DNA from 4 places in the Shewanella sp. Iso12 genome. Region 3 is predicted to be linked to each of the others. Evidence: predicted binding sites of a transcription regulator. Region 3 holds the regulator's gene; each other region holds the start of a gene.
What was found. Region 3 encodes sigma-54, which starts transcription at its own class of promoters, with help from an activator protein. Its sites were predicted from a motif close to GTTGGCACGNNNNTNGNNT; they were not measured.
Positions count from the first base shown of each region.

Region 1 (4,639 bases), on a different contig from region 3:
GGGTAACTGATATCCACCCGCACCGAGACATAGATTTGCCACGGGTAGCTGAGCTCCGGGCTGTTACAACCTATGCGTACCGTATTGTTGCGACTTATCTCTCTGTCGCTGGCAAGTTCGGCCGTCAAAGGCGAATTGCATCTGGGGGGCGTGAGCCTCGAATCCAGTCGCTGCGGGGTGATGGTAATTTGAGCATTCTCGGCCGCCAGCACTTTTTTGGCAACTGCCTCTTTAGCCAGGCTTTCTACGGCCGATATACTGGGAACAAAGCTATTCTCTGCCGCCACCGCTGGGATGGGCATTAAAATTGTAGCCAAAATGTACGCAAAATTTACTTTCATAATGAACGGGCTAGCTTGTCTCGCCAGATTACACCTATACTTTCAATGATTCGCGGATCCCAGTGCTGGCTTCACCACAGGTTTAGTCAGAAATTTGACTGAGACCCAGTGTCTTGGACAAAGCAAATAGTATGCCTGTCTGCGTGACAGCAGGTATTTATCAATACAAAGACAACAAGGCAGCCTTATGTCGAGCATTCTTGAATCAGTCAACAAGCGCACTCAACTGGTCGGACAAAACCGTCTCGAACTTCTGTTGTTTAAACTCAACGGCAGGCAAAGGTTCGGGATCAACGTGTTCAAGGTTAAAGAGGTTCTACAGTGCCCACCGCTGACGGCACTGCCCAAGTTGAACTCCTTCGTTAAGGGCGTGGCCCATATTCGCGGCACCACAGTGTCGGTTATCGACCTCAGTGCGGCGACCGGCGGCAAACCCATAGATGATGTCAAGGATTGCTTCATCATTATTTCCGAGTACAACCGCAGCGTGCAGGGCTTTCTGGTGAAGTCTGTCGAGCGGATCATCAATATGAACTGGGAGTCCATCATGCCGCCACCGGAAGGGGCAGGGCGATACTCCTACCTGACCGCGGTGACCGAAATCGAAGGTGAGTTGGTTGAAATTCTCGATGTTGAGAAAATTCTCGATGAAATTTCGCCGGTTAAGACAGACATCAGTCAGGAAATCGATGAATCTCTCACAATCGACAGAGAGCAGCACTATCATATTATGGTGATTGACGACTCTTCGGTGGCCCGTAAGCAGATCATTCGGGCGCTGTCTTCGTTGAACCTGCAGATAGATACCGCCAAAGATGGTCGGGAAGCGCTGGATAAGTTGAAAAGTATCGCGTCGGAGATGGACAATGTCGCCGATGAGATCCCGCTGATTATTTCAGATATTGAGATGCCGGAAATGGATGGCTACACCCTGACCGCCGAGATCCGTGATGATCCCAAGCTGAAACATATCAAGGTGGTGTTGCATACCTCGTTGAGTGGGGTGTTCAACCAGGCCATGGTGCAAAAAGTGGGCGCCAACGATTTTATTGCCAAGTTCAACCCCGATGAATTGGCATCGGCAGTTAACAAGCATCTGAGTTTATAGTCGCTGTCTGCTGTGGATTTTTATGACTATAGTGAGTTTGATGTCTTGTGTTGCAAATGGGGCTGGGGTATAACGCTGACCCAGTTTTTAAATGGCGCTGCATTGAGTTGCAGCGACGTTTTCACGGATAGTTAGGACACTAAGGTGCCAGATAAATCTCTCGCAGAAACTGAGTACAATCAATTCAGGCTGTTTCTTGAACAGCACAGTGGCATTGTATTGGGTGAGAACAAACAGTATTTGGTTCGCAGCCGTTTGGCGCCTTTGATGGGGAAATATGGCTTGCCATCCCTGTCGGACGTAGTTAAGCAGTCGATGCGGCCCACCGAGCGTCAGTTACGCGCTGAAGTCGTCGATGCCATGACCACCAACGAAACCCTCTGGTTTCGGGACAAGTATCCTTTTGACCTGCTCGGCAATACATTGTTGCCCGGTTATGCCAAGCTGGGGCGGCCGTTGAAGATTTGGTCGGCAGCCTGTTCATCCGGCCAGGAACCCTATTCACTGGCGATGACTGTGCTTGAATATCAGCAGCGTAAGCCGGGTGCTTTGCCGGGTGGCGCCATGATTCAGGCCACAGATTTGTCGCCGTCCATGCTGGAGCGTTGTAAAAACGCCGAATACGATAAGCTGGCGTTGGCCCGCGGCCTGTCTGAAGAGCGCAAGCGTCAGTTTTTTGAAGCCCTGCCCAACGGCAATATGCGGGTTAAAGACAATGTGCGCCGTTTGGTGAGTTTTCGGGCCCACAACCTGCTTGAAAGCTACACCTTGCTTGGCAAGTTCGACATCATCTTTTGCCGCAACGTGCTTATCTATTTTGCGCCGGAGGCAAAGGCAAAAATACTGCGGCAATTTGCTGCCGCCCTTAATCCCAAGGGGATACTGTTTTTGGGCGCCAGTGAATCGATTGCCGGGTTGACCGATGAATTCGACATGGTGCGCTGTAACCCAGGCATCTATTATCAAAAGAAAAATTAACACATAATCATTTGATTTTTAATTAAATAATTTGAAAGGCTCGTCAACTTGGACGGGCCTTTTCTGTTTTACCTTTCACCCCAACGGCCATCATCTTCTTATCTGTTATCCTCCACTCTATATCTGGCACAAAGCTTGCTTTGTTTTTGTCGAGTCATTGGAGGAGGCGGTTTTATGGCGATCAGTTTCGATAAGGCCCTTGGCATACATCAATACACTCTGGGCATTCGCGCCCAGCGTGCCGAAGTGCTTGCCAGCAATATAGCCAATGCCGATACCCCACATTATAAGGCTCGGGATGTTGATTTTTCCTCGGCGTTGCAGGCGGCAAAAGGGCGGCAACAGGGGATGAGCATGGCGGCAACTTCTGAAAAGCATTTCGACCTCAAGGCGCTGACAGCCCAGCATGTGCAGTATCGGGTACCGGATCAGCCGGACACGGGTGACGGCAATACTGTCGATATGCAAAAAGAGCAGCAGGCCTTTATGCAAAATGCGCTTGAATATCAGATGTCGCTTGGGTTCCTCGACGGTAAGTTCGCCGGGATGAAAAAGGCATTGAAAGGAGATTAATCATGAGCTTGTACAATATCTTCAATGTTGCGGGGTCGGGAATGTCGGCGCAGTCTGTGCGCTTGAACACCACCGCCAGTAACATAGCCAACGCAGATTCCGTCTCTTCCAGTATCGATAAGACCTACAAGGCGCGGCATCCCATTTTTGAGGCCGAGCTGGCCAAGGCCAATGGTCAACAGCAGCAAGGCGCTGCGGTAAAGGTCAAGGGCATAGTGGAAAGCGATAAACCCTTGTTGAAAGAGTATTCGCCGGATCATCCCATGGCCGATGCCGATGGTTTTATCTACAAACCCAATGTCAATGTAGTGGAAGAGATGGCCGATATGATTTCCGCCTCCCGCTCCTACCAGATGAACGTCCAGGTGGCCGATGCAGCCAAGTCCATGCTGCAGCAGACCCTGAGAATGGGCAAATAAAGGGAGACATAGCCCATGAGTGTAAGTTCAGTTAACCCCTTCCTCGACAGCATAAGCGTCAAAGGGGATTCGGAGACCAAGAAGAGCAACAATCAGCAGCTTACCCAGGAAGATTTCTTCTCGCTGCTGAGTAGGCAGTTGTCGATGCAGGATCCTTTCAAGCCTGTGGACAACGACCAGATGATTGCCCAGATGGCGTCGTTTTCTACCGTGGATGGTATCTCCAAGCTCAACGAGGAGATAGTGAACCTCAACACGGTAATGACCTCGAGTCAGGCATTACAGGCATCTGGCCTGGTGGGGCAGAAAGTGTTGATCCCGGCGGGCACCGGCTATGTTTCCGAGGAAGACCCGACCCTCAAAGGGGTGATCACATCGCCAGAGAAAATGCCTTCCATCAAGGTGACTGTTGAGGATGAAGCCGGCCAGGTAATCAAGACCTTTGATGTGGATGGCAGTGCCGGCGGCAACATAGACGTGGAATGGGACGGCTTGGATAAGGACGGTAAACCCGTTGAGGCCGGTATCTACACCATGAAGGCCAGCGGGGTTGTCGATGGCAAGTCCCAGGATCTTATTGTCAGTGCCTATGCCCACGTGACCAGTGTATCGCTCAACTCGGCCAGTGGCGCCGTGTTGAACCTAAGAGGTATTGGCGGGATCAGACTGGCCGACGTGCTGGCTGTTTCCGAAGTTTAATTCTGTTTCTGCCCCGGCTGCGCCGGACAGTATCTGAAAATCATGAGGTGAATTATGTCTTTTAACATTGCTCTGAGTGGGATTGCTGCGGCGCAGAAAGATCTCAATACCACAGCCAACAATATTGCCAACGTCAATACCGTCGGCTTTAAAGAATCCCGGGCCGAGTTTGCCGATGTTTACGCCAGCTCGATTTTCTCCAACGGCAGAACTACAGTGGGCGGCGGTGTGACCACCACTCAGGTGGCGCAGCAGTTCCACCAGGGTAACCTGAACTCCACCAACAATGCGTTGGATTTGGCGATCAACGGTGGCGGTTTCTTCGTGACCTCTCCCAATGTGGGCAGTCAGGATTACTCTTTCACCCGCGCCGGTGCCTTCAAGCGTGATGAAAACGGTTTCCTGGTCGATGCCGCAGGTAACTTCCTGCAGAGCTTCCCCGTCGATAAAGACGGCAACTCCACCTCTGTGAGTTTGACCACTACCAAGCCGGTGCAGATCCCGGATACTGCCGGTAGCCC
Region 1 covers NZ_JAAUHW010000001.1:592,357-596,995, reverse strand. The annotation lists gene flgA (flagellar basal body P-ring formation chaperone FlgA) at 1-341, opposite strand, end outside; gene HCX89_RS02650 (chemotaxis protein CheV) at 529-1,449, shown strand; gene HCX89_RS02645 (protein-glutamate O-methyltransferase CheR) at 1,594-2,427, shown strand; gene flgB (flagellar basal body rod protein FlgB) at 2,602-3,000, shown strand; gene flgC (flagellar basal body rod protein FlgC) at 3,003-3,419, shown strand; gene flgD (flagellar hook assembly protein FlgD) at 3,435-4,118, shown strand; gene flgE (flagellar hook protein FlgE) at 4,173-4,639, shown strand, end outside.
Region 1: flgB (flagellar basal body rod protein FlgB) is a predicted target of sigma-54. The motif match lies at 2,550-2,568, and genes of this name have one in related genera.

Region 2 (4,639 bases), on a different contig from region 3:
TGAACTACCTCAATAAAACATTGATCACTGCCGATGGCACTACGCTATTGGGCGCCGATGATAAGGCAGGCATAGCCGAAATCATCACGGCGCTGCACTATCTATTGCAACACCCTGAAATTCCCCATGGAGAGATCAACCTCTGTTTTACGCCCGATGAGGAGATAGGGCGAGGTACTGATGGCTTGGAGCTCGAGCGTTTCGGCGCCGATTGGGCCTATACAGTCGATGGTGGCGCAGTTGGCGAACTTCAATATGAAAACTTCAATGCCGCCACTGCGGTGATCACCGCCAAAGGCAATAATTGTCATCCAGGCAGTGCCTATGGGGTGATGGTCAATGCCTTGACCATGGCTGCCAGATTTCACGCCAGAATGCCACTCAATGATGCACCCGAGACCAGCGAAGGTTATCAGGGCTTTTTCCATCTGTTATCCATGGAAGGCCAAACAGAAGAAGCCAGGTTGGTGTACCTGATAAGGGACTTTGATAGGGCCCAGTTTGAGCAGCGCAAGGCCTGGCTGCAGGAATCTGTGGCCAAATGTAATGCCGAGCTGCAGGCCGGTAGCCTGGAGATTAGCATCAGCGACAGTTATTACAATATGAAGGACTGCATCTTGCCAGTGCCTCATGTGACAGATATTGCCTGTCAGGCGATGGAGATGGCCGGCATCACACCGGATATCAAACCTATCCGCGGCGGCACTGACGGTGCGCAACTGTCCTGGAAGGGGCTGCCTTGTCCCAACATCTTTGCCGGCGGCCACAATTTCCATGGCAAACATGAGTATGTTTGTCTTGAGTCAATGGAAAAGGCGGTAGAGGTGATCATCAATATCGCCAGGTTAACCACTCAAAGATACGCCGAGTAATCTAAATAAAGAGTTCTACCCTGTCGTCATCGGCGGGGCGGGACTCTATCACAGCCGGGAAGCGAACCCGAAAGTGTGCGCCGCCGAGGCTGGAGTCATTGAGAAGGGTGATATTGCCCTTCAGTAGTGTGACGGCATTGAAGGCCGCCGCCAATCCAAGCCCGGTGGCGCCGGTTCGTCTGCTGGTGGTAAAGAAGGGCTCAAAGATCTGGCCGGCAATCTCGGGGGCGATTCCCTTGCCATTGTCTTCGATATCCAGCTGTAGTTCTTGACCCTGCTGTTGTGCGCTGATGCTGATCTTATGGCCGGTATCACCCTCAAAGGCGTGAGCATAGGCATTGGAAAGTATGTTGGTCACTATCTGCTTCAGCAGGCTGTGGCTGCTGGTAAGCCAAAGATCGGCTTCGACCTGGATCTCCACATCTACCTGGAATTGCTTGAAAGATAGCGCTACAGCATCGGCAAATTCCTGCAATACCTGGGGTAGCAGCATCTGTTCGTGCACGTCATTGCCTTGCTCGGCAGCAATCGCCTTGAACTTCTGGATCAGGTTACTGGCGCGGGTAATGTTACTGATGATCAATTCACAGCTCTGTTGATATTCGTTGAGAATGGCATTGAGCTCTTCCAGCGTAGCGCCATCGTTTTGCAACAGTTCAACCAATTCATTGATATGCTGCAGCTGACTACTGGCAGCGGTGAGGCAGATACCTATCGGGGTGTTTATCTCATGGGCGATGCCGGATACCAGACCGCCGAGCGCGGCCATTTTCTGCTGTTCGACCATCACCTGTTGAGCCCGTTCCAACACCAACAGCGACTGTTCAAGTTCTTTGGTTTGTTCTTTGACCTGCCTTGCCAGCTCATCTTTATAACTGCGTTCCAGTTCCAACAGTCTTTCCCTGTCACTCAGAGCTTCTTGCAGTTCGTAGCGGGAGCGGTTCAATTGTGTGAAGGAGGCGCGCAGCTGTTGCTGCATCAAATTGATGGCCAGGGCAACCTGGGTAAATTCATCCTGTTTGTCCCGGCGCTTAAACTGCAGTGGTTGATAATCCTGCTCCAAATCGAGCTCTGAGCAGTACTCACTCAGTTGCAACAGGTGCCGGGTAATGGTGGCCCAAACCAGATAGAGAATGAAACCGGCCACCAGAAAGGTCTTGATACCATTGGCCAGTAGTATCAGTAAGGCCTTGTTCACCAATCTGTCGTAGATTTTGGAGAGATCGGCTTGAACTCTCAGCTCACCGACATTGAAATTCTGGCTGCTGGTCTTGTGCACCAGCGGAAAGCGCTTCTCTATTACACCTTGGTCTCTGTACTCGCCGGCGGTCCATTCTTTACCACTGTCATCTTCTATGACCACATAGCTGGTATCCGGCAGTTGGTTGAGACCGTTGAGTTGGGTCTTGATAAGCCTTTCATCTATTACCCAGATACTTGCCGCCAGCACATCCAGGTTGGCTTTTTCAATATTGGCAAACTCATCGTTGATTCGGCCAATGTCACCCTTGTAATCGGAAACCAACTGCAAACCTGTGGTCACCAGAGTGATCAGTGAGCTGAACAGGATAATAGCCAGAGTCAGCCTGCGGCCGATGGGACTACTGATGAGCTGCTGCATAAAACCGGGCATTAATTTCAACTATCTTAAGTGCTTGCTGTGGATAGCTTTAAGCATAGCTTCGCATCTGACTTTCGCGGCATTTTTTGTTGCCGCTGATGGCAAAGTTCACTGAGCAATCCTGGCACTGGTTTTGCTTGATTAGCGGTTGGAACAATTTTCTGACGCTGGATAGAGCCATGAAGAGACTGAAACTTGAGGTATTGAAAGAGGGCAAGTTCAAGGCCGCTGCATTGCAACTGACACTGTGGGTGCTGCTGATAACCACATTGCTGCTGTTTATGCCAAAGTCCTTGCTGGCCCTGTTGCATTTGGAATCCTGGGTAGACACCAATGCCCATTATATTGGCCTGACACTGTTGCTGGCCTTGGCCTATATTGGTGCGCTGGCCGTCAATCTTTTGTTGGATGAAGCGATAAGCCGTTTGAGTGAGCGCCGAATCAACGAAATGATTGAAGAGAAAGTCAGGTTACTGGATCCCGCCGAGCGGGCCCTGTTAAGGGAGTTCTTCTTGCAGGGAGCCAGTGTTTTGACTCTACCGCAAAATGAAACGCCGGTGCAGGCACTGCTCAAGGCTCACATACTTGAGAGCCTGGGAAATGAACGCCATTACGCCATTCAAGGCCCCACAGCCGAGTACAAGATAGCCATGGCTGCCCGTAAGCATCTGAACCGCAAAGTATTGCGTTTACCATCCGGTGAGCCCAGCCAGGAAGAGCTGCAGCATCTTATCAAGGCAAGACCGCAATTTATCAATGGTATTGCCCAAGTGCGGAAACACGCCGCTTGAAGGCGGCAAAAAAAGAGGGCAGCCACAGGCTGCCCAAGCAATACTCAAAAACGTCATTGCATTTAAAAGAACATGGAAATCAAAGCTAAGGCTTTGCTGACTTTACAATAAACATCCACATAATGTAGGAGATGATCCCGATAGTACTGAAGATAACTATCATCGACAGTAAACCTATGGGGTTTCCGAACATTAGATCTAACCAGAATGCCATCACTGAAGTCCTCTTTCTTGTAAAGTCAAAGCTAAACTAACCAAATTTGCTTCGGCCGGAGCTGATCTCGATCAACAAATGTTGTCAGAGTTGTTAATCGGGTAAATCAGCTTGTTAAAACATGAGCTTTATCATGTTTTGCTTAAATTAGCCGGCTAAGGAGCAACGTAAGTGTTCCCTAAAGGGAATAGGATCAAAGGCTAATATTAATTACTACACTAAAGGAGTAGGGTGGCTTGGCCTGCGATTGTTCATTGGCAAGGAGCGTGCGATGCAAACATCCCGAGGTCTTTTAAAACTGATATTAAACCAGTGGCAGTTTTATCCGCTGTTGTTCTTGTTGCTTTACCCCCTGTGGAGCCTGTTACACGGCGCCAGTTATCTCGCCTTTGCTTCTCTATTGGCTGCCTTGATAGTGCTGGCTTGGCTCGGTGCCAGACAGCTGTCCAATCTCAAGCGCCTGGAAAATGCCGCCCGTCATCTGGGAGAAGGCGATCTCAGCTATCAGTTGTCGGAACAGGATGCCGGCATGTTCCATTCTGTGGTCCACGGTATCAACCGTATGGGAGAGGACGTTGGCCGCACCATTCTGTCTTTGGTCAATACCGCAGATGCGATGAAGATTGTGGCCATGGATATCAAGTCCATCAGCGATGCCGCCCATATCGGAGTGGAGGAGCAGGAAAAACAAGCGGAATTGGCAGCGACCGCCATGACCCAGATGGTTTCTACTGTGCAGGAAGTCAGCCGTAATGCTGCCAGTGCTGCCAATGCCGCAGAAGAAGCCAGGCAGGCGGCCCGCAGTGGCGACCAAACTGTCAGGCAGGTGGTGCGGCAGATAGATGATATGTCGGCTCAGGTTGGGCAAACTCAACAAGTGATTGCCCGCCTGGCGGAAGACAGCAACAACATAAGTACCATCATAGACACCATTTCCCAAGTGGCGGAGCAAACCAATCTGCTGGCGCTCAACGCCGCTATTGAGAGTGCCCGCGCCGGCGAGCATGGCCGAGGTTTTGCTGTGGTTGCTGATGAAGTCCGTAGCCTGGCACAGCGGACGTCTGCAGCTACAGTTGAGATCCAACAGCAGATATTGCAGTTGCAACAGGGCGCCGATGAAGGCGTGAAAGTGATGACCACC
Region 2 covers NZ_JAAUHW010000005.1:185,060-189,698, forward strand. The annotation lists gene pepT (peptidase T) at 1-872, shown strand, start outside; gene HCX89_RS11565 (ATP-binding protein) at 874-2,505, opposite strand; gene HCX89_RS11570 (superinfection exclusion B family protein) at 2,673-3,284, shown strand; gene HCX89_RS11575 (DUF3149 domain-containing protein) at 3,370-3,498, opposite strand; gene HCX89_RS11580 (bacteriohemerythrin) at 3,770-4,639, shown strand, end outside.
Region 2: HCX89_RS11570 (superinfection exclusion B family protein) is a predicted target of sigma-54. The motif match lies at 2,614-2,632, and genes of this name have one in related genera.

Region 3 (4,639 bases):
AGTACCTGACGGGTACGCGGCGGTGAAGATTCGAGAATAAAGGCGATATCCGAAGCCGTCATTCGCTGCAGCATGTCGCGCACATGCACGAACATACCACTGCTAAGAGCTTGGTTTAGTTGAGTAAGACGTTGTTCTGTCAGCTCTTGGTCGAGCGCTTCTATTGGCATGCAGTTCCCCCTGTGATGCAAAGCGAGGATATGTTACCTCAAGACAGGGGTGTTATAGAAACAAAGAGTGCAGCGCTAAGGCTTTAGCTGGCTTCGTCGAAACGGGCGTTGATCAGGGCGCAGATAGCGTCCATCGCGGGTTCGGCATCCGGGCCTTCGGCGATGAGGCGAATACTCTTGCCTTGACCGGTTTCCAGCATCAAGAGCCCAAGTACACTGGCGGCCGAGGCTTTTTTCTCGCCTTGGATCAGGGTGATATCGGCTTCGAACTCGCTGGCCAGCACCGCCAGCTTAGTGGCGGCGCGGGCGTGCAGGCCCAGCTTATTGACTATGGTGACTTCCCGTTCAACCTTTGCCATTACTCAGCTCCCGGTGACGGGCCTGTACCTTGTGTTTGCTGTTGCCAAAACGCTTGGCGAGCTGCTCAGCGACATAGACAGATCTATGCTGGCCGCCGGTGCAGCCTATGGCTATGGTGAGGTAACTGCGGTTGTTGCGTTCCAGGTGCGGCAGCCAGGTTTCCAATAGATTTTCTATCTGCCAGATAAACTTGTTCACCAGTGGCTGGCGGCTGAGAAACTCCTGCACAGGTTCATCCAGCCCGGTCAGCGGTCTGAGCGCCGGCTCCCAGTGAGGGTTGGGCAGAAAGCGCACATCAAACATGAAGTCGGCTTCCTGGGGCATACCATGCTTAAAGCCGAACGACTCGAAGTTGATCACCAGTTCTTTATCGACACTGCCAAGCAGAATTTCCCGCACTGTGTCACTGAGTTCATAGATGTTCAGCGCCGAGGTGTCTATGTAGTGATCCACCAGTTTCGACATAGGTTCCAGCAGCTTGCCTTCGAGCTTGATGGCGTCCTGTAGTGAGACTTTGCTCTTGGACAGGGGGTGCAGTCTGCGGGTTTCGCTGTAGCGCTTCAGCAGCACTTTATCGGAGGCGTTGAGGAAGAAGCTGGTCAGTTGGGTGTTTTCCGGCAAGGCCGCTAACTGTTGTTCCAGCACTTTTTCCTGATCCGGCATATTGCGCACATCTATGCTGATGGCGACCAGATCATTGCTGCCACGGAGGTTTTCCAACAGGCTGCCTATCATGGGCAGGGGGAGATTATCCACACAGTAGTAACCCAGGTCTTCGAGTACCCTGAGGGCAACGGATTTTCCGGAACCGGAGCGGCCTGAGACTATGGCGAGTTTCATCCTGTGATCACCTGATAGAGTTCTGTTTCGTCGCTGGATTTTCGCAACTGCTTGAGTATCGCCTTATCGCTGAGCTTTTCAGCCATGGCGGACAGGGTACTCAGGTGTTGCTGACATTGATCTGCGGGCACCAAGAGGGCGAACAGTATGTCCACCGGCTGGTTGTCTATGGCATCGAAGGCGATAGGCTCTTCGCATTTGACCAGCACGGCAATCGGCTCTGTAATGTCCGGTAGTCTGCCATGCGGAATCGCAATACCATTACCTATACCTGTGCTCCCCATCTTTTCGCGGGCCAAAAGGCTTTCAAAAATCGCTTGAGAGGAAAGGGTGGGGTACTGGGCGCTAGCGAGATCGCTAATCAGCTCCAGTACCTTTTTCTTACTGCCCGGAGTGGCACAGGTAGTGCACTCCGGCCGCAGGATGGTACTCAGTTCCATCGTTAGTGTTTTGTCAGCTTTTCTTTGTGTTTAATGACCTGACGATCCAATTTATCAATCAGAACGTCGATGGCGGCATACATGTCGGCATGTTCAGAAGTTGCATAGACTTCGCCGCCTGTGAGGTGGATCTTGGCTTCGGCTATCTGTTGCAGTTTTTGTACATTGAGCACAACGTGCACATTATTGATCTGTTCGAAATGGCGTTCAAGTTTAGAAAACTTACTTTCCACGTAGTCACGCAGTGAGTCGGTGATCTCGATATGATGTCCTGTCAGGTTGATTTGCATAGAAAGATTCCTCCAATTTCCAACTGTGGATTTATAAACTCTTACGCTGGTTCGACGGTGGTATCATCATAGCCTCGCGATACTTGGCTATGGTGCGTCTTGCAACGTTGATTCCCTGTTCTGCCAGAAGTTGCGCCATCTTGCTGTCGCTCAAAGGCTTCTTCTGGTTTTCCGCTGCCACGAGCTTCTTGATAAAAGCCCTGATCGCCGTGGAAGAGCATTCTCCGCCATCTTCGGTGCCGACATGGCTGGAGAAGAAGTACTTCAATTCAAATATTCCCCTGGGGGTATGCATATACTTTTGAGTGGTGACCCTGGAGATGGTCGATTCATGCATCTCGACCGCCTCGGCAATATCGTTGAGCACCATGGGTTTCATGGCTTCTTCACCATATTCAAAAAATCCCTGCTGGAACTGCACTATACAGTTGGCCACCTTGAGCAGGGTGTCGTTGCGGCTCTCCAGGCTCTTGATAAACCATTTGGCTTCCTGAAGATGACCACGAATAAACTGGCTGTCTGATTGACTGCGGGCGCTACGAGCCATGGCAGCATACTGCTGATTGATCCCGAGTTTGGGCATACAGTCCGGGTTGAGTTCTACTACCCAGCGGCCGTTTTTCTTCCAGACGCTGACATCAGGGATCACATATTCCTCGTCCATCGGCTGCACCAGCAAGCCGGGGCGGGGATTGAGACTCTGGATAAGGTTGATGGCGTCACGCAGCTGATCTTCCTTGAGCCTGGTCTTGCGCATCAGGGTGCGGAAATCACGGGCGGCAATGAGATCCAGATGTTCGTCAATCAACAAGCGGGCGTCGGCCAGATGCGGGGTGTCTGCGTTGAACTGTTGCAACTGGATCAGCAGGCATTCGCGCAGATCTCTGGAGGCGATGCCGACAGGATCGAAGTGCTGGATCCGCTTGAGTACTGCCTCGACTTCATCGAGCTCAATCTCAGGGTTGCCCATGGCTTCGAGGATCTCCTCTGTGCTCTGGGTCAGATAACCCTGCTCGTCGATGGCATCAATAATGGCGGTGGCAATGGCGTCGTCGGTATCGGAAAACGGGGTCAGGTTCTTCTGCCATTCCAGATGTTCATAGAGCCCTTCGCTGGTTTCCCCCTGGAAGGGCATATCATCTTCACGGCCCATGGCCGGCCCGGAGGCGCTGGCGGCGGTAAAGACTTCGTCCCAGGTGGTATCCATAGGTAATTCATCCGGCATAGACTCATTGTTCAATGCCTCTGAGGTTTCTACCGTGGAACCATCTTCCTGCTTGGCGCTCAACTCGCCGGCGTCGTTTTCCTTGTGGTTGTCGTCGATAGCGTCATCCTGGTTGTCCTCGGCCATTTCCAACAGAGGGTTGGCTTCCAAGGCTTCCTGGATTTCCTGCTGCAGCTCAAGGGACGACAGTTGCAGCAGGCGAATAGCCTGTTGCAACTGAGGTGTCATGGTCAACTGTTGACCCAGTTTGAGCTGGAGTGACGCTTTCATTATACCGCTAATCCCTACTCGTTATTTTTCAAGGAAAAAATTCAATAATAACAAACTATAATACCCGGAATTGCCACCGGATGACATGATCCTAACTATAGCCTGAATTGTTCGCCTAAGTACACAGCACGCACTTGCTGGTTGTCCAAGATTTCAGCGGGTGTGCCCTCGGCGATCAACTGCCCATGGCTGACTATGTAGGCTCGCTCACAAACGTCGAGTGTTTCGCGAACATTGTGGTCTGTGATCAGCACTCCCAAACCGCGGGACTTAAGCTGTTCGATGATTTTCTTGATATCGATAACTGAGATGGGATCCACACCGGCGAATGGCTCATCCAGCAGAATGAACTGTGGATTGGCGGCCAATGCCCGGGCGATTTCCACCCGGCGGCGTTCACCGCCGGAGAGGGACATCCCCAGGCTGTCACGTATGTGGGTAATATGGAATTCTTCCAGCAACTGTTCGAGCTGTTCCTCGCGCTTGTCGCTGTTGAGTTCTTTGCGGGTTTGCAGCACGGCCATGATGTTGTCATGCACCGACAGCTTGCGGAAAATACTGGCTTCCTGTGGCAGGTAGCCTATGCCTTTACGGGCTCGCAGGTGCATGGGATCCAGGGTCAGCTCGTCGTCGTCAATGAAGATACGGCCCTTGTCACTCTGTACCAGCCCAACCACCATATAGAAGGTGGTGGTCTTGCCAGCCCCGTTGGGGCCCAGCAGCCCCACGATTTGGCCGGTATTGACCGACAGGCTGACGTCTTTGACGACGTTGCGCTTTTTGTAACTCTTTGCCAGATTCTGTGCCGTCAGGGTGCTGGTCATTGCGGCTCCTGCTGCTGTTCTTTCTTGTTGAGATCCTGATAGTTTTCTGGCTGGATAACAGTGGTTACCCTGTCTTGGCCTTTGCCGCTGCTTTCCGCTTCCAACTGCTGCTTGTTGATGTCGTAGACTATCTTCTCGGCGGTCACTTCACTGCCGTCCTGTTCTACTTTGGCCTGGCCCAGCAGGGTCATGATACGGCTGTCTATGTTGTAGTGGATCT
Region 3 covers NZ_JAAUHW010000012.1:8,648-13,286, reverse strand. The annotation lists gene mgtE (magnesium transporter) at 1-170, opposite strand, end outside; gene HCX89_RS17550 (HPr family phosphocarrier protein) at 254-529, opposite strand; gene rapZ (RNase adapter RapZ) at 516-1,370, opposite strand; gene ptsN (PTS IIA-like nitrogen regulatory protein PtsN) at 1,367-1,810, opposite strand; gene hpf (ribosome hibernation promoting factor) at 1,813-2,100, opposite strand; gene HCX89_RS17530 (RNA polymerase factor sigma-54) at 2,132-3,595, opposite strand; gene lptB (LPS export ABC transporter ATP-binding protein) at 3,691-4,419, opposite strand; gene lptA (lipopolysaccharide transport periplasmic protein LptA) at 4,416-4,639, opposite strand, start outside.

Region 4 (4,639 bases), on a different contig from region 3:
GGGGTTGAAACGACAGCCGTACAATCGCCATTTTCTCGGTTGATATGCTCAACCATGAACCAACTTTTACCAACAGTAATAGGTTTTTTGAGAGCGGTCTTTTTGATGCATTTTGAGAGTTTTTTCATTTTCCATCTCCTGTTGAGTTAATAGTATAGGGATGGAGCTTAACGGCCAATCCTAGGCCAAGCGTTAATAAGACTACTTTATGAATAATGATAAATCAACTTAATAAATGAGCTGTGAGTGGTGGTAACTCATATACTTGTCAATACTAAGGTGAAGACGATAAGTTCATACGCTGTTCTAACGATTGATCCAGTGGAAATTCTCAAGTGCAATGGGTTCACAGCGAGTCACGGGATCTGACCTTTCCCCGAGATTAGTACCAATCTCGGGGAAAGGTCAGATCGCCTGTGCGAAAAGGACCGTTCTCGGATGTCCTGTCCTTCACGGCATTCGAGCTTCCTGCCCATCCGCACCGCAGGTGATGGGTTACCACGTGTTTGGCAGTTAAGTCTGAGTTTATTCGTCACGACTTGAATAAAAGCAATGATATTCGCCTTGTCAGCGGCCTAAAGTCTTGGAGCAAGTGCATCCCCATGCACAACGGCCAGGTCGCCATCCCCGACACGCGCTCGAAAGCATATTGCTGCGCAACACTTGCCATGTCACAGGATCGCCTGTGCGAAAAGGACCGTTCTCGGACGTCCTGTCCTTCACGGCATTCGAGCTTCCTGCCCATCCGTACCGCAGGTGATGGGATGTTGCTTAGTGGGAAGCTAAATCCAAGTTGGTTGGCTACTTTGGGCTTTAAAGCCAAGATGACCACATCACCAACTCAACGTTTTCCCAAAAGAAAACTATCAGAGAACAAAATCATTAATTTGAAGCGCCTGAATCGGCAGGTGGATGGGTTCTAAAAGAAGCTTGAGACTTGTGTAAGCAGGCACAAGAGGAAAATGCTGGTCTCCCCACAGGGACTCGAACCCCGATCGGTCGCTTAGGAGGCGACTGCTCTATCCTGTTGAGCTATAGGGAGACGCCAGTGATTATACTGGTTTTCACCCGGATGAAAAGGCTTTGGATTTAATTGCTTAAATCTTAATCGCGATGTCATTCACCTGAATGTTGAGGGCGGCATTTTCACCGCTGAGCACTGCGGTGGCACTTTCCTCTGTGACTTGATCTATGGTGATTTTCGCCCGGGTTTCTCCGGCCACGGCGCGCATCTGGTTCATGCGGTCGGGCAGGTTTTGTTGCAGCACGATTTGGAACTGATCGCCAACGCGGATGCCGTTGCGTCGCCCCAGGTTGAGTATCACTCTATCTTGTTGACGCACTACTATCTGTGCCAGCAGCGGTCTGCAGGCCAGGGCCATATCGATATCTTTACTGGCATTGGCCAGCACCTTATCTATGGCCTGCCCATAACTGGCACGCCAGAATCTGTCGCTGTTGGGGGCGACGGATTCATTTTTGGCAAACTCCCAGGGTGCGGAAATGCTGTAGTTCTGATACCAGATCTGCTCGCCGCTGATCCCATGATAGAGGCTGAGCTGCAGCTGAAACAGTCGCTGAGGCTCGCTGTCCCACAGGCCCATAAAGCCGGATTCGGCCGGTTCGGTGGAGATATCAATGACTTGCGGCAGCAACAGATACTGGCTGTCGGTAATTTCACTTATCCAAGTCGGCAAACGGTAACCACGGATATTGATAAGTTCTTCTTTGATATCCAGCCGCTCTTTGGCGTGCAGGTGGGCAAAACTGGTGGAGGATTGTTTATCCAGCGTTGCCGCTATCCGCTCGGACAGGCTTCGCTGGAAATTTTCCAACTGACCATAACGCAGTTGGCTTCTGTCCTTAATACTGGCCTGTGGCACCAGGATAGCGGCCTTGATGGCTGAGCTTTGGCACTTGTTATCCGGGCCATCGAGAATATCGAGCCGCATAACCACCTTGAGCTTGTCTCCCTGGCGCATTTCGCTGACCAGTTCGACGCTGCTTATCTGCGCCTGACTGGAAAGGCTGAAATCGTTTTGGGTCAAGAGCCCCTGGCTGACACTCTGGGTAGACTGAAAACTGCCGCCACGGGAGAGCAGAGCCATGTTGATGGCGTTGTCCATTGCCGCTTCCCGTGCCTGGGTCAAATTGCCATTGATTATTTTGGCTTCACCTCGGGCCTCGGTCCACTCTGCCATGGCGTTCAGGCTGATGCCCAGCAGCGGCAGCAAGAGCAAGGGGCGCAATCTCATAAGACGGTTCCTCAAAATAGGAGTCAGGGTGACGGAATTTTGCCGCCACTTAAACTGGTACCGTTTGCTATTCAAATTTTATGCCAGCGCCATCCATTCACAGCTGATGCAGAGCAGTTTGCGACCATGACTAAAGCGCGGCAAGAGTTTGCCGATAAGGGAACAGAGAATATAAGTTCCCATTGCCCGCCAGTGGGTAAATTGAAGGGGCAAATGAAGGTGTGGGTAATGAAAAGGCGTAGATAAGCCCTTTAAACATCTTCGTAAAAGCCTGTAATAAGCTGCCAGGCCATTGGGTTGGTTCGCCGGTGTCATCTGTTTGTACTTGGTCTGCAGGCCTAACTTAGGTTGGTATTTTATTTGCATAGCTTTACCCCAGTGAAAGGAACTTGGCGCTAATCGAGTTAGCCGTGGTGCTTAATGACAACCTCGGAGAAAGCGCGGCATAAGTCAGGTAGGCCAAGGTTCACACCAGGTCCATGAGTCGCCAGGTTCCTCAATAAAGCAAGTGCCCGCCAGGGTACCAGTGGGATGGATATTATGTATAAAGCCCTGTGTATATTGCCTTTACTCTTGCTGCCTGCTTGCAGTATGACTTCGCCGCAACAGCAGGCCGAGGTCAAGTCGCAAGCGGCGCCAGTCAATCTATTGGCGCAGCAATTGGTTGATGAGTTGGTAACTCATAATGACGCTCTCAAGCCGACCCAGCCGCTATTGGTGATGACACCTGTGATGGTGGAAGACATGCAGAGCAGCAATGCGCTCGCTTCACAACTGCAGCAGGGGCTGATGACGGCCTTTCATCAGCGCGGTTTTAACCTGGTGGATTTGAACCTGGCCGATGCGGTGCGGGTAACGCCACAGGGAGATTTCATCCTTACCCGTGATTGGCAGCAACTACCGACCGATATTGCGGTGGAGCATGTACTGGTCACCAGCATGAGTCAGGCTAAAGGTGAAATGCTGTTCAACAGCCGAATTGTCAACGTCAACAACAACCGGGTGCTTTCGGCAGCCGGTGTGCGGGTACAGGAGCAAGAGCTGCCCGGCTACCTGGCGCCTTCCAATAAGGTGGTGTCAAAAGAAGGGCTGCTTTATCGCTACGAAAGCCGTGGTGAGGATAAGGGCCGGATAGTGGGAGACAAGTAATGAAGCATTGGAACAAAACACTGTCATTGGCCACGCTGGCGCTGGCGTTAATTCTGGGGGGCTGCGCCGATAAGGACAGATATGTACAGTGGGAGACTGAGGCGCCGAGCAGTTTTCCCAAGTTGACGGCAATAGGCTATGCCCCGCTGGCCAGCCAACCGGCCAAGGAACAGTCGCAAAAGGTGCTGATGGCGATGCAGGCATCCAAGATTGCCGCTTATCGTGAATTGGCCGAACAGGTCTATGGTCAGCGGTTGTCGGCCGACAGCAAAGTCAGTGACTGGATGCTGAAAGGCGATAATATCCAGGCCTCGGTTTCCGGGGTGATCCGTGGCGCCAAGGTGGTGCGCAGTTATCCGGCCGGAGATCATTATGTGACCGAACTGGAGCTGGATTTCGCCCGGGTGTGGGATCTGTATCAGCAGCAAAATCGCCCCCAGCGAGTCAAAGAGATCACTTATTTTTAGGAAGGTGAGAATAAGTCCCCGCGGCGTTCACTTTTGTAAATTTTGTAGAGAGTGGCTCGCACCTTCAATTGGCATAAGCAAAAAGCAGCCTTGTTTGGCTGCTTTTTTGTGGCCTTTTATGGCTTAAGATGCGTTGCTGAATTGAGAGCTGAGTTTTGCGTTCTGAGCTGAGTTTTGCGTTCTGAGCTGAGCTTTGCGTGCCGGGTCGCGTACCCTGAGTAACCACCTTGAGTTCAGCCTAGGGCAGGGGGCACAGGCAGTGATTCTCACTAAAGGGTTGAGCTTACGCAATAAGCTATAAGCAACAGCAGCAGGGTTTTAATCAAGCCTTGAGATCGTTGCCCAGGGTGGCGATGGTTGAGGTTTTGCCCTTGCCGTCATAGGTCAGGCTGGAGGCGTTACGGCTGACCTGCAGCGCTTGCGCCAGGCGATTGATACTGGCCATGCTCAGCTCTATCAGGCCGGCATTTTCCTGATTGCGCAGTTGGCAAGCGGCCAATAGTTCGCGAGCTTCACTGACCTGTTCGGCCAATGGTAGCTGACTGAGTTTGGCTTGTTCAGGATGAGATGAGAGCGCCTCATCCACCGCCTTGACCTCATTGAGCAGGTCGCCCTTGTCTTTGGCCAGTTGCAGCAGATTATCGGCATTGCGATCCAGCAGGGCGTTTTTTTCCTGCTCGATCAAGTTCAGCAGACGCTCGAGTTGAGTCGTCTGCTGTGCTATCAGGCTGGTGATATCCGGGGTATCAGGCATCAGGACCCTTTATT
Region 4 covers NZ_JAAUHW010000001.1:597,739-602,377, reverse strand. The annotation lists gene HCX89_RS02690 (hypothetical protein) at 1-128, opposite strand, end outside; tRNA gene HCX89_RS02685 (tRNA-Arg) at 967-1,042, opposite strand; gene HCX89_RS02680 (flagellar assembly protein FlgT) at 1,098-2,255, opposite strand; gene HCX89_RS02675 (FlgO family outer membrane protein) at 2,787-3,404, shown strand; gene HCX89_RS02670 (LPP20 family lipoprotein) at 3,404-3,871, shown strand; gene HCX89_RS02665 (flagella synthesis protein FlgN) at 4,194-4,625, opposite strand; gene flgM (flagellar biosynthesis anti-sigma factor FlgM) at 4,625-4,639, opposite strand, start outside.
Region 4: HCX89_RS02675 (FlgO family outer membrane protein) is a predicted target of sigma-54. The motif match lies at 2,603-2,621, and genes of this name have one in related genera.